2 regions of the Arthrobacter sp. TmtSoilC48 genome follow, and region 2 is predicted to be linked to the other one. Evidence: predicted binding sites of a transcription regulator. Region 2 holds the regulator's gene; the other holds the start of a gene.
The links. Region 2 encodes Rex, which represses fermentation and respiration genes when NADH is low (regulators of the CRP and FNR family bind a similar motif). Its sites were predicted from a motif close to CTTGTGAANNNNTTCACAAG; they were not measured.

Region 1 (7,206 bases), 940 kb from region 2:
CGCTACATCCAGCGCATGTTCCAGCGTTGTCTCGTGTTCCAAAGTCGATTCATTTTCCATGAACCCATTTTGGTCAGGTTTCCCGGCTGATACCAGTAACACAGCCGGGAAACCCGTGAATACTTCCCGGCTTAGGCGTTCGCTGCCTCAAGCACTGCAATAGGCGCCACGATGTCGCGGGCAGGGAAGGACGGCGGGTTGACGCCGGCCATTTCCTCCATGACACGGACAACCTGGCAGGAGTAGCCGAATTCGTTGTCGTACCAAACGTAGAGCACGAGGTTCTTGTCGTTGGAAATAGTGGCCAGACCATCAACGATGCCTGCGCGGCGGGACCCAACGAAGTCGGTGGAGACAACGTCCGGGGAATCGATGTAGTCGATCTGCTTGCGCAACGGTGAGTGCAGCGACATTTCGCGGAGGTAGTCGTTGACCTCATCGCGTGTGGTGCCCTTGGCGAGGTTGAGGTTCAGGATCGCCATGGAAACATCCGGGGTAGGTACGCGGATGGCGTTACCGGTGAGCTTGCCCTGAAGTTCCGGAAGCGCCTTGGCAACAGCCTTGGCTGCCCCTGTCTCCGTGATGACCATGTTCAGTGCTGCCGAGCGGCCGCGGCGATCTCCCTTGTGGAAGTTGTCGATCAGGTTTTGGTCGTTCGTGAACGAGTGCACCGTCTCAACGTGGCCGTGGATGATACCGAATTTGTCGTTGATGGCCTTCAGTACCGGGGTAATGGCGTTGGTCGTGCACGACGCGGCCGTGACGATCTTGTCGTCATCGGAAATGTCGGACTGGTTGATTCCGTGGACGATGTTCTTCAGGTCGCCCTTGCCCGGAGCCGTCAGCAGGACGCGCGAAACACCCTTGCTTTGCAGGTGTTGGGACAGGCCTTCCGCATCGCGCCAACGCCCGGTGTTATCCACTACGAGGGCATCCTTGATGCCGTAGGCGGTGTAGTCCACGGTTGCGGGGTTGTCGGAGTAGATGACCTGGACCTGAACGCCGTTGGCGGTGATGGTGTTTGCTTCTTCGTCCACGCGGATAGTTCCCTCAAAGGAACCATGTACGGAGTCGCGGCGCAGGAGGCTGGCACGCTTGACGAGGTCGTTCTCGGCGCCCTTGCGGACAACGATGGCACGCAGCCGCAGGCCATGCCCGCCACCGGCCTTTTCAATCAGGATGCGGGCCAGGAGGCGGCCGATGCGCCCAAAGCCGTACAGCACGACGTCGGTGCTGGTGCGGTCATCAGCGCCACGCTTTCCGACGATTTCCGCGAGCTCGGCCCGCAGGAAGTCATCCAACGAGGTGCCGTGGCCCTCGACGCGGAACTTCTCCGTGAGACGGGCAATGTCGATTGCAGCCGCACCGAGTTCCAGCTCGGCAAGAGCGTTCAACAGGGGTGCGGTTTCTTCGAGCAGGAGCTCGGTGTTGCTCATCCGGCGCGCAAAGCGGTGGGCCTTCAGGATGTTCATGGTCGACTTGTTGATCAGGCTCCGGCCGTGGATGCTCGTGACCACGTTGTTTTCCCGGTACAACCGGCCGATCACCGGAATCATGGCCTCGGCGAGAGCCTCCCGGCCCATCCACTTATCAAGACAAGAATCTGACGTCTGGCTCACAGAACTACCTTCCTTGGGTCAACCACATACGTCCTCGTATGCAGATGGCGGCCGCCCGGAGTAATCCTGCGGCACGAGCACTGGACGGGCTTCGGTCCACCCACAGCGCCTTGAACGATTGCAAAGAAAAGACCGCCGGCTGCGAACGCAGTCCCGGCGGCAGAACATCTACGTTCATAACAAGTCTAAGGCGGAAGGGCGCCCTCTTGGGCGCCCGGGGGCGTGAAATCACTCACATGGCAGTCACAATGGACATCACATGCCTGGGACCTCAGTGGCAAATATGTGGATGGGTTGACCGATACGCCGGGTTCTGTCATCCCTTGCCGTTGCCGGCAAAGGAGTGGCGGCCATCCATCTACGAACGCCGTTGCCGGCGCCCTCCAGCAGCCTACCCGGACACTCGGGCGAGCAGCCCTCAAACGTGCCCTGTCTGGCCTTGCTCCGGGTGGGGTTTACCTAGCCTCCCCGGTCACCCAGGGAGCTGGTGGTCTCTTACACCACCGTTTCACCCTTACCTGCCGCATGTTGATGCAAGCATCAGCACGCGCAGGCGGTCTGTTTTCTGTGGCACTGGCCTGCGGGTTACCCCGAGTGGGCGTTACCCACCACCCTGCTCTGCGGAGCCCGGACGTTCCTCGAGCCACTTGCGTGACGCGCGACCGCCTGGTCAACCCATCCGCCGTACAGTCTACCGGCGTCGAGGGTTGCCCCGGTCCCCGGTAATATCGTCTGGTGCTGATTCTGCTGCCGCCTTCCGAAGGCAAGACCCCCGCCGTCAAAGGTCCCGCCGTCGAATGGGAGTCGCTCAGCTTTCCGGAGCTGAACCCGTACCGCGCGAAGGTCCTGGAATCGTTGGGCACCGTCAGCGCCCACGAGGACGCGCTGGCACTGCTGGGCGTAGGTGCCTCGCTGAAGGACGACGTCGAACGTAATACCCGGCTGCACGCGGAACCGGCGGCCCCGGCCCATCAGGTCTACTCAGGAGTCCTGTATGACGCGCTCGGCTTCAAGTCCATGACGCCGGCCCAACGACGCAAGGCAACCGAAACGATTTTGGTGGTTTCGGCACTGTGGGGCGTTATCGGTTTTGGTGACCAGGTGCCGGCTTACCGGCTGTCCATGGGAACCGCACTGCCCGACGTCGGACGCCTCGCCTCCTTCTGGAAGCCGAACCTGAATGCGGCCCTCGCCAAACGGGCTGAAGGAGAGCTGCTGGTTGATTGCCGTTCCAGCACGTATGCAGCTGCGTGGGCTCCCCCGGCAGCGCAGACCGTCACGGTGAATGTATTCAACGAGGCAAACGGCAAGCGCACGGTGGTCAGCCACTTCGCCAAACACACCCGTGGCGAGTTTGCCAGGCATCTGCTGACCAGGCGCGGCAAGGCCGCTGCCACGCCCGATCAACTGCTGAAGGCCGCCAAGGAAGTCTGGGCAGCGGAACTTGTTCCCGGGACGGCCCGCAAGCCGCATGCCCTCAATATCATTCTGGGCAGTTAGGTCAGTTCCGCTCGGCTAGGTCAGTTCCACTCGGCCGAACGGACCAGGATGCATCCGGAATCAGGGCAAAAGACGATGTCGTCGTCAGCCGCAGCCTTGACTTCAGCGAGGTCGCCGGGGCTGAGCATCATCCCTGAACCTTCCGATTTACCGTGGAAGAGCCTGGCGGCACCGACGCCGCGCTTGGCTATGGTCTTCTCATAGACTGCAAGCATTCCGGCGTCGAGGGCCTCCGCGAAAGCGGCACGCTGCCCGCGGACCACGGTTTCCTCGGCCGCGATCTCAGCAATCGCCTCATCCAGTTCGGCGCGGATGCCGGCAAATGAACCCTGGATGTCATCCACGATGGTCTGTTGCGCGGCCTGGCGCTCCCGCAGGGTGTCCAAACGTTCCAGGATTTCAAGCTCAACATCTTCAAGGTCGGAGCGGCGCTTATTAAGGGACGCAATATCACTTTGGAGCGCTACGAGGTCCTTGGAGAGGCCGGTTCCGCTATTGAGCCTGGCTTCGTCCCGTTCGATGCGGGATGCGACCTGTTCCACGTCAGCTTCCGAACGACGCAGTTCGGCTTCGGCGTCGTGTACGGCCATCTTGGCCGCGCCCAACTCACCATTGGCAACGTTGAGTGCATCCTGCAGGTCAGCTATCCGGGGATCTGTTTCCAGCACCTTCCGGCGGCCTGCCAACGACTTGAGCCTGGCGTCCAGTCCCTGCAGTTCAAGCAATTTCAATTGTTCTGCCGGTGCTGCTTTCGCCACGCTTACCTCCGCTTGTTACTTCCGGGCCTGGGGATCAGTTCCGGATGGACGGGCCCCTTTTTATTGGGACTGTCCGTATCTTCTAGACTCTAGTCCCCGCCGGGAGTGAGTATGAAGTCCCAGGGATCGCTGTTGGTGCTGCTCACACGGATCTCGACGTCGTAGCCCTGATCAGCCAGTACGTTGCCGAGCGCTTCCGCGGCTACGGGCAGCCACAGCCATTCACTGGCAAAGTGCGATACGTCAATGAGGTACGGACGGCTGTTGACGGCACCTTCCCGCGCCTCCGACGCCGGATGGTGCCGCATGTCTGCTGTCACGTACACATCTGCGTTGCTGGCCCTGACGGCATCGAACAAGCTGTCCCCGGCGCCACCGCAGACGGCGACGCGCCGCAGCAGGCCGTCCTTGTCGCCGGCCACGCGGACCCCTCCGGCCACGGCGGGGAGCATCCCAAAGACGCGGGCAGCGAAATCACCCAGGGTCATGAGCTCAGGAAGATCTCCAACCCGGCCAATGCCTTCCTCGGGCAAGCCATTGGCGGCAGGGGTCAGTGGGGCAACATTTTCCAGGCCAAAGGCGTCCGCCAACACGTCCGATACGCCCCCGACGGCGGAGTCACCGTTCGTGTGGACGGTCAGGAGTCCGGTGCCCGCCTCGATAAGACGGTGCACGGCCAATCCCTTCGCGGACGTGGCCGCGACGGAGTTCACGCCTTTGAGCAACAACGGATGATGGGTAATGAGGAGTCCTGCACCCCACTCAATGGCCTCGTCGATGACGGCCAGGGTGGGATCCACGGCAAACAGGATTTTGGTGATCGGCGCGGTGGGGCGCCCCACCACGAGGCCTACCTCATCCCAATCCTCAGCCAAGGATTCCGGCCAGAGTTCCTCAACAGCAAGCAACACCTGGCCAAGGGTCGGGTCCCCGCTTGCTTCCACTGTCCCGGCTTCGTCGCCGGAATCCGCATCGGAAATGGCGGTGTCTACTGCTTCCATACTCTTATTCTTACCTACTGGGCCCGATAGGGCAGTCTTGGTTGCTGCCGCGCCTGCCCAGTGACGTACCCAGTGGCGTTCCCGGTGGCGTTATTGTCCCGTAAGGTATTGCGGGAATCATCAGCCCCTCCAATCCATTGAAGAGATCATGAAAACTTTTGTACTTGGTGGTGGATGCTTCTGGTGCCTTGATGCCGTATACCAGAAAACCCGCGGCGTCAGTTCCGTGGTCTCGGGCTATACGGGTGGCCATGTCCGAAATCCTGACTACTACGACGTCTGCTCGGGAATGACCGGTCATGCGGAGGTAGTTGCGGTGACATTCGACGAAACCGTGGTGCCGGAGGAGGTCATTCTTGACATGTTCTTCGCATTGCATGACCCCACCACGTTGAACCGGCAGGGCTACGACACAGGTACCCAATACCGTTCGTCGATGTTCTACACCACGACGGAGGAAAAGATCCTCTTCGAAGAAGCCATCGAGCGCGCGCAAGCACTTTGGGCCGATCCGATTGTGACGGAAGTGAGCCGGCTACCCGAGTTCTATGAGGCAGAGGAAGTCCATCAGAACTATTACGCCAAATTCCCGTACCAGGGTTACTGCCAGGTCATCATCAATCCAAAACTGGCCAAAGCGCGGAAATATTACTCTGCATGGCTAACTGCTTAGCAGGGTTTCGATCCTGCTGGTTAGGCTGACCTCAGCATTCCCTCTTCAGAGATAGGCATAATCTTCATGGCAAGGATCTACGACGACGTCACCCAGCTGGTCGGCCGCACTCCGCTGGTCCGTTTGAACCGGCTGACCGAAGGCCTTGAGGCCACCGTTGCGGTCAAGCTTGAGTTCTACAACCCGGCCAACAGCGTGAAGGACCGCATCGGTGTGGCCATCATTGACGCCGCCGAAAAGTCCGGTGCCCTGAAGCCGGGCGGAACAATTGTCGAGGGCACCTCCGGCAACACCGGAATCGCTCTGGCCCTTGTTGGTGCCGCACGCGGCTACAAGGTCATCCTGACCATGCCTGAGACCATGTCCACCGAACGTCGTGTCATGCTTCGCGCTTACGGTGCAGAGATCGTACTGACTCCCGGTTCCGAAGGCATGCGCGGCGCTGTTGAAAAGGCCCAGGAGATTGTTGCCAACACGGAGAACTCCATCTGGGCGCAGCAGTTCGCCAACCCGGCCAACCCGGAGATCCACCGCAACACCACTGCCGAGGAAATCTGGGCGGACACAGACGGCGAAGTAGACATCTTTGTTGGCGGCGTCGGTACCGGCGGTACCGTGACCGGCGTCGGACAGGTCCTCAAGGAGCGCAAGCCCGAAGTCCAGATCATTGCAGTCGAGCCCAAGGACTCCCCCATCCTTAATGGCGGCAGCCCGGGTCCCCACAAGATCCAGGGTCTGGGCGCCAACTTCGTCCCGGAGGTCCTGGACACCAACGTCTACGACGAAGTTCTCGATGCGACCCTTGAAGACTCCGTTGCCACCGCCCGCGCCCTTGGTTCCAAGGAAGGCGTCCTGGCCGGTATTTCCGGCGGTGCCGCGGTATGGGGTGCACTGGAAGTCGCCAAGCGTCCGGAGAACAAGGGCAAGCTGATCGTCGTGATCGTGCCGGACTTCGGGGAGCGTTACATCTCCACTGTCCTCTTTGACGACATCCGCGGCTAACACTTCGCCCGCAAGCATTCATTTCCTGTAGAAAGGTCTTTGTGAGCTTCTTCGCAAGGCTTAAGGAAGACCTCGACGCCGCCCGGTCGCATGACCCGGCGGCTCGAGGTTCTTTTGAGAACTTTTTCGCCTACTCCGGCCTGCATGCCATCTGGGCACACCGCGTGACCCACAAGCTCTGGCAAAACCCTGCCCTTCGCTTTCCTGCCCGCCTGATTTCACAGTTGGCGAGGTTCCTGACGGGCATCGAAATCCACCCCGGCGCAACCATCGGCCGGCGCTTCTTCATCGACCACGGCATGGGTGTCGTCATCGGCGAAACGGCCGAAATCGGCGAAGACGTGATGATCTATCACGGTGTGACGCTCGGTGGCCGATCCCTTGCCAAGGTCAAGCGCCACCCCACCATCGGGGATCGGGTGACCATCGGCGCCGGCGCCAAGGTCCTGGGACCCATCACCATCGGCGCAGACAGCGCAATTGGTGCGAACGCCGTCGTGGTGAAGAACGCTCCCCCGGAGTCGATCATCACCGGCATTCCAGCGACGTGGCGGCACCGCGACGCGAAATCCGAAACCAAACCGGCGGTTGACCCGGCCGAGTACTACATCGAATACCGGATCTAGTTTGAGCTAGCCGGTAAACCTCTTGTA
Region 2 (7,206 bases):
AGCAGGTTCGCTGTATTCGACCCGCACAATCCTGCCGTCCTCGTCCAGGACCAGGGATGTCAGGGAGGTCAAGGTGCACTCACGCTTACGGGGGTCGTGCGCCAGCCGGCGGCCCTCGGCGGACAGGCGGGTGGACCAGATGGGAAGCTGATGGCTGACGAGGATCGCTTCCGCGCCGTCGCCACCCAGTTCGATCGCCTTGACGCGCGCATCTTCAACGGCAGCCATGACGCGTGCGGCCTGCTCTTTGTAGGGCTCGCCCCAGGACGGGCGCAGGGGGTTCCGGAAATAGAGCCAGTGCTTGGGCTTCAGGAATTCGCTGCGCGTGGGGTGGAGTCCCTCGAAGTGGTTCTCTGCTTCGATGATCCTGGGGTCTGTATGGATATCGAGATGGAGTGCCTCGGCAGTGGGCATTGCCGTTTCCTGGGCGCGCGTGAGCGGCGAGGCGACCAAGTGGACAATCCTGGCACCCTCGTTTGCGCGGACGGTGAAGTGCTCGGCCAGCATGCGGGCCATCTCCCGGCCCCGCTCGGAGAGATGGAATTCAGGCAGCCGGCCATAGAGGACGCCATCGGGATTATGGACCTCGCCATGGCGAAGCAGATGGACAGTTGCTTGGGGCATGTTTACCAGTTTCTCAAAGAAGCGGGGCGATCCGAAATCTTCTACCGTCAGTAGAACTCAAAGTTTTCTCAAAATGTTCCGTGGAGTTGGAATAAAAGATGCATATGCATGTTTATACTAGACACGAAGCTCGGTTGACGTTTCAAGTAAATGCATCAACCAGTCCGCCGGGCAAGCAAGCGGTACCTTCCACTACATACAGGAGAAACATCATGATGACCCTTCCCGCCAACGTCACCACCGGCATCTGGACCCTCGACGCTTCCCACAGCGAGATCGGCTTCACCGTCCGCCACGCAGGTATCAGCAAGGTCCGCGGCGTCTTCAAGGATGCCGAAGCAACCCTCGAAGTCGGCGAGACGCTGACGGACTCCAAGGTCAACGCAACCATCCGGACCGCCAGCTTTGACTCCGGCGACGTCAACCGCGACGGCCACGTCAAGGGCGAAGACTTCTTCGATGTGGAGAAGTACCCGGAGATCACCTTCGTCTCCCGCCACGTCAAGGCAAACGGCGACGGCTTCGATCTTGTGGGCGATCTCACCATCAAGGGGGTCACCAAGGAAGTTTCCATCGAAACCGAATTCAACGGCGTCGCAGTGGATCCCTTCGGCAACACCCGTGCAGGCGTCTCCGGCGAAACCACCATCAGCCGCAAGGACTTCGGCCTGACCTGGAACGCCGTGCTTGAGGCCGGTGGCGTCCTGGTCAGCGACAAGGTTGTCATCAACCTGGAACTCGCGTTCATCGCACCGGCAGCTGCCTAGATCCACAGCAGCTTGCACGGGAACTCGTACAGCAGTCCCGAGTAAACGGCGCCCCGTCACAGTTCCGCTGTGGGGGCGCCGTTTCGCATACTCATTCGCGTACTCGGAAGTCACCCTGCGATTATTCGGCAAACACCCTGTAGTTCACTGCGAGGCAGCTCCGAATTTCCTATGCATCCCTCAACCTGCGGTCTAAAGTGATGCCATGAGTAACCCAGACGAAGTACCACAGCCTCAGCAGCCCGGCGCCCAGCCTCCGCAGCCCGGCAATGTTCCTCCTGCGGGTTACCAACCACCGCAGGGTTACCAACCACCCCAGGGCTACCAGCCGCCGTCGCAACCAGGTCAGTATTCGCAGCCTGGCCAGTACTCGCAGCCCGGGCCAGGCCAGCCCGGACAGGCGGGCGGTTTCCACTTCGAAATGCCCACCGACGGCCCCCGCAATTTCAATGACATCCTTCCGCAAGGTGGTTTCTCGGGCCTCTTCAAGACCATGGGCCTGCCCACCGAGCTCAAAGTGTCGTACTTCATTTGGGTCATCTCGGGACTCCTGGGCCTCCTGTTTGGCCTCATCGGGCTTTTCGCCATCATCGCAGCGTTCGCTTTCATGCCGGGAGTTGCCGCACTCCTCCTGGTTCTCCTGATCATCAGCCTTGCTGTTGCAGCCGCCCAGATAGTCCTTGCCATGAAGATGAAGGAAGGCAAGGAATGGGCACGCCTCGCCCTCACCGTCCTTGCCGCAGTTTCCCTGTTGCTCGCCATCTTCGGCTCCATCAACGCCGGCGGACCCGGTGCAGGCCTGGGTGGCAACTGGTTCGGTTTCCTGGTCAGCGCAGTGGCCGTTGTGCTGATGTGGCTGCCGAACTCGCAGCTGTGGTTCAAGGCAGTAAAGGGCGCCGTCTAACCTGCCTGAAGTACCGCCGTCGGGCTCTCATCCAAGCCGCCCTGACAGGTGCACAAGGCCGTGGTGGTCCATTGGACCACCGCGGCCTTCATCATGAAGGCGTACGCCATCGTGATGATTTCATCTGAAGCAGGAAATTCCTGCGTGTGATCATCCGCAGCACCGGACCCCGGAGGTACGGTGGAAGCAGAACCAGGCTGGGGGCAGGGTCTTTTTGCTGATCCCGGCAGCCGTACCAGCAGTCGAACAAGCAAAGGAATGCCATGAGCAACCCTCCATACCCGCCGTCCAACGCCGGGGACGCCAAACCGGGCGATCCCAACACCGGTGATAACAAGGGCGACGCCAACAAGCCTGAGCAGCCGGGCCAGCCATCCATGCCACAGTACGGTCAGCCGTCGGCACCGCAGTACGGCCAGCAGACTCCCCAATATGGTCAGCAGCCCAGCGCTCCGCAGTACGGTCAGCAGTCCCCGGCTGCTCCCCAATATGGCCAGCCCCCGGCTCCCCAATATGGTCAGCAGGCTCCCCAGTTTGGCCAACAGTCGCCGCAGTTTGGTCAGCAGTCGCCCTACGGCCAGCAGCCGTCTCCCTACGGTCAGCAGGCCCCGCAATACGGGCAGGACACCAACTGGCCCAGCCAGCAGCCAGGGCCTGCTACGGTTCCCCCGCTGGTCAACATCTCCTTCTGGATGATCATCGCAGCGGGCATCCTGTCCGCCATCAGCTCGCTGATCCTGGCCACCACCGGCTCGGATGCCTTCATCAACTCGATGATCCAGCAGGCTGCACAGCAGGGCACCGAATTCCCGGAAGGCTCCCTGGAAGGCATGCGTGGCGGTATCGTCGTTGCCGCCATCATTGGAGCCATCGTGTCCCTGGGCCTCTACGCCTTGGTTGCATTCCCGGTCCGCAAGGGCAAGAACTGGGCCAGGATCCTGGGCACCGTCTTCGCGGCGATCTCCGTCCTCGGCCTCGCCGGACTGTTCCAGTTCGGTGCTACGTATGGCATCCTGCAGCTCTTGGTGATCCTGCTGGGAGTTGCCGCAATCGTCCTGCTGTACCTGCCGGCGTCGGCTCCGTATTTCCGTAAGCCGCAGCCTTTCGGCAACCCGTACCAGAACCCGTACGGCCGCTAAACCACGGCAGTTCGTTCCACAGCGGGCGCGGACCCGGAAAGGCTAGACAGCCTGACCCGGTGTCTGCGCCCGTTGTGCGTGGTACGCCAGGATCTGCAGCTCGGTGGCCATATCCACCTTGCGGAGGTTCACGTGCGGCGGAACCTGCAGGAGAACCGGAGCAAAGCTCAGGATGCTCCGGATTCCGGCAGCGATGACGCGATCACAGACTTCCTGGGCCACTGTGGCGGGCAATGCCAGCACCACCATGTTGGTGTGGGTGCGTTCCAGGACACGTTCAAGTTCCGCTGAATCGCTGACCCGCAACCAACCCACCTCGTTGCCGATCACCATGGGGTCTGCGTCGAAAATAGCTACGACGTCGAATCCCCGGGACTCGAAGCCGCCGTACCGCGCCAGGGCCTTGCCGAGGTTACCGGCGCCGACGATTGCGACCTTCCAGTCATGCGTCAGGCCAAGGGCTGCAGCAATGTGACGGCTCAGGTACTGGACTTCGTAGCCCACCCCGCGGGTCCCGTACGAGCCCACGTAGGAAAGGTCTTTGCGGAGCGTGGAGGAGCTGACGCCTGAAGCCTCGGCCAACGCGTCCGATGACACACGTTCCACGCCTTCTGCCAGGAGCGAGTTGAGCGCGCGCAAATAGAGAGTCATCCGGGCCACAGCCGCGGGCGGGATCTGCTTGGCGGCAGGTTCGTTGTCCCCGCTTGTTGCCCCCGGGGACGGTTCCAGCGCAGTCACGGTTTTCTCCATTGCGTCGCTTGTTGTTCCACTCTATGGCCCTTGGGCGGACTCAACAAAAGCCGGTACTTCCGGGTAACAGAGTCCCGTGGTCCTCAGCCTTCGAGAACTTTTTTCAATGTACGGGTCAAGCGCTGCTCGTCGATCTTCCAAAAGTCGCGCTGGACCCCATCCACCAGCACCACTGGAATTTCCTCCGCGTAACGCTCCTGCAGTTCTGCCTTTCCGTCAATTGCCTGCTCGGTCCACTGGATGCCCAGTGCCGAGGTAACGCGCTCGACGGCGGCACGTGCCTCCGTGCACAGGTGGCAGTCAGCTTTGGTGAGGAGGACGACGTCGGGAATAGCCATGACACAACGGTAACCGCCCCAACGCTCTCTCACATCCCACCCCCTTCCCGGCCATCCCTCTCTCACATCCCACCCCCTCCCGGCCACCCCTCTCTCACATCCCACCCCCCTCCCGGCCACCCCGTTACCTTTTTCGTAGCCCGTTTCCTGGTGCAGGATGTGGGTGTGCTGGCCTGCTGATCCCGGCATGATTGTGATCCTCTGTTGTTGATGATCTTGAGAGTGTTGTCACCGGGGTTGGCAGGTGTCGGGGAGACCGCTTATAGGGGCAGGACAGTGTGGGAACGTCGTGCGTAACGTGGATGCCGGGCCCTGACACCGCGGACAGGCCAGCACGGGAGCTGACTACGACTGGAGGTGCCAACGTGATCGCAGAACACGAAACGGTTGAGGTGTTCATCGGACTGGATGTGGGCAAGGGCGAGCATCATGCCGTTGCCGTGGACCGGGCGGGAAAGAAGCTGCTGGACCGGGCGCTGCCTAACGACGAGGCCAGGATCCAAGACATTCTGGCCGAGTTGGAGCATCACGGCCGGATCCTGCTGGTAGTTGACCAGCCAGCGACCATTGGTGCGTTGCCGGTCGCGGTGGCCCAGGCCGCCGGTGTTCTGGTGGGGTATTTGCCTGGTTTGGCGATGCGCCGGATCGCGGACCTGCATCCCGGGGAGGCCAAGACCGATGCCCGCGACGCGTTCATCATCGCCGACGCGGCCCGGACCATGCCGCACACCCTGCGCTCGGTCCGGCTCGCTGACGAGCAGTTGGCCGAGTTGGGCATGCTGTGCGGGTTCGATGATGATCTGGCCAAGCAGGCCACGGCCACGTCCAACCGGATCCGTGGGCTGTTGACCCAGATCCACCCGGCGCTTGAGCGGGTGCTTGGTCCCAGGCTGGATCATCCCGCGGTCCAGGATCTGCTGCGGACCTGGCCCACCCCTGAAGCGCTGCGTCACGCCGGCAGGCGCCGGATCGCGAACCGGCTGACCAAGCTCGCCCCGCGCATGGGCGAACGCCTGGCAGATGAGATCATCGACGCCCTCGGCCGGCAAACAGTCACGGTTGTTGGGACGAACGCCGCAACGATCGTGCTCCCGGAACTGGCCGGAATGCTCGCCAGGCTCCATGAAGGACGCGCCATGGTTCACGCCCAGGTCGAGGCCCTTGTGGAGGCCCACCCTCTTTACCCGGTCCTGATGTCTCTGCCGGCAGTGGGCATCAGGACCGCAGCACGGATCCTTACCGAAGTCGCCGGGAAAGACTTCCCGACCGCGGGGCACTTGGCCTCTTACGCCGGCCTGGCCCCCGTGACCTGGCGTTCGGGGTCCTCCATCCGGGCAGACCGCGCCTCCCGCAAAGGCAACAAAGTCCTCAAACGCACCCTCTACCTCTCCGCCTTCGCAGCCCTCAAAGACCCGCAATCGCGCTCCTACTACGACCGCAAACGCGCCGAAGGCAAACACCACAGCCAAGCCCTTATCGCCCTCGCCCGACGCCGCTGCGACACCCTCTACGCCATGCTCAGAGACGGGACCCTATACCAACCCCAAACACCCGCAACCGCTTGACGAAAAACATAGGGGCACTCTCACATCCCACCCCCTCCCCGGCCATCCCTCTCTCACATCCACCCCGGCGGTCGCCCACCGTGCGCCCTCAACGCCGGGGCCGGGCGATTGACTAGACTCAAGGCATGCCCGACGAGAAGAACGCCGCCGTGGTCGCCGACGCCAAGGTGCCACAGCACACCGGCGAAGCCGCTTTCTTCGACGTCGACAACACGTTGATGAAGGGCGCGAGCCTCTTCCACGTGGCCCGCAAGATGTACGAACGCAAGGCATTCACCCTGTCCCAGGCGGCTGGCTTCGCGTGGAAGCAGTTCAAATTTGTCATGCGTGGCGAGAATATGGACGACGTCCATGCCGTGCGCGACTCGGCCCTGACCCTGGCTGCCGGGATAACCGTGGAGGACATCAAAGCCCTCGGCGAAGAAGTTTATGACGAAATGATCGAGTCACGGATCTGGCCCGGAACCAAGGCACTCGCGGAGCAGCACCTTCGTGTAGGCCGACGGGTGTGGTTAGTGACGGCCACACCCATTGAGGTTGCCACAGTCATCTCCACAAGGCTCGGACTGACGGGCGCGCTGGGGACCGTGGGCGAGGTCCATGACGGAATGTATACCGGCAAGCTTGTGGGTGACATCCTGCACGGGCCGGCCAAGGCCATCGCCGTCCAACTCATCGCTGATCAAGAAGGCTTGGACTTGGAACACTGCTGGGCTTACAGCGACTCTGCCAATGACATCCCGCTGCTGACTATGGTGGGGCACCCCGTGGTGATCAACCCCGACTCCAAGCTGCGCCGGCATGCCCGCGACAACAACTGGCCTGTATACGACTTCCGCTCCGGACGCCGTGCAGCAACCCTTGGACTTAAGGCCGCAACCGTCGGCGGAGCCATTTACGGACTGTGGCGAGGGTTCTCAAAGTTCCGTGGTCCCCGCTAGCCGTTCCGCTCTCACATCCCAACGCGTTTCCACCGTTCCGCTCTCACATCCCAACGCGTTTCCACCGTTCCGCTCTCACATCCTCCAGTAGCACTGGTCTGCCTGTGGATAACTTCTGCACGCTTTGCCGCTTCCAAGAAACAATGCGGGTATGCAGAATTCGCTACTCAACCCGTCC

Region 1: the regulator Rex is predicted to act here: its motif matches at 1,839-1,858, upstream of AC6I97_RS11290 (glyceraldehyde-3-phosphate dehydrogenase).

The regions. Positions count from the first base shown of each region.
Region 1 covers NZ_AP046049.1:2,393,629-2,400,834, reverse strand. The annotation lists gene AC6I97_RS11295 (hypothetical protein) at 1-60, opposite strand, end outside; gene AC6I97_RS11290 (glyceraldehyde-3-phosphate dehydrogenase) at 132-1,619, opposite strand; RNA gene rnpB (RNase P RNA component class A) at 1,906-2,297, opposite strand; gene AC6I97_RS11280 (YaaA family protein) at 2,355-3,119, shown strand; gene AC6I97_RS11275 (zinc ribbon domain-containing protein) at 3,140-3,877, opposite strand; gene AC6I97_RS11270 (Nif3-like dinuclear metal center hexameric protein) at 3,967-4,878, opposite strand; gene msrA (peptide-methionine (S)-S-oxide reductase MsrA) at 5,027-5,551, shown strand; gene cysK (cysteine synthase A) at 5,618-6,553, shown strand; gene epsC (serine O-acetyltransferase EpsC) at 6,595-7,179, shown strand; gene AC6I97_RS11250 (oxidoreductase) at 7,186-7,206, opposite strand, start outside.
Region 2 covers NZ_AP046049.1:1,452,761-1,459,966, reverse strand. The annotation lists gene AC6I97_RS06980 (histidine phosphatase family protein) at 1-624, opposite strand, end outside; gene AC6I97_RS06975 (YceI family protein) at 840-1,391, shown strand; gene AC6I97_RS06970 (hypothetical protein) at 1,597-2,295, shown strand; gene AC6I97_RS06965 (hypothetical protein) at 2,559-3,434, shown strand; gene AC6I97_RS06960 (redox-sensing transcriptional repressor Rex) at 3,477-4,184, opposite strand; gene AC6I97_RS06955 (glutaredoxin family protein) at 4,268-4,522, opposite strand; gene AC6I97_RS06950 (IS110 family RNA-guided transposase) at 4,825-6,087, shown strand; gene AC6I97_RS06945 (HAD family hydrolase) at 6,213-7,028, shown strand; gene AC6I97_RS06940 (DUF559 domain-containing protein) at 7,180-7,206, shown strand, end outside.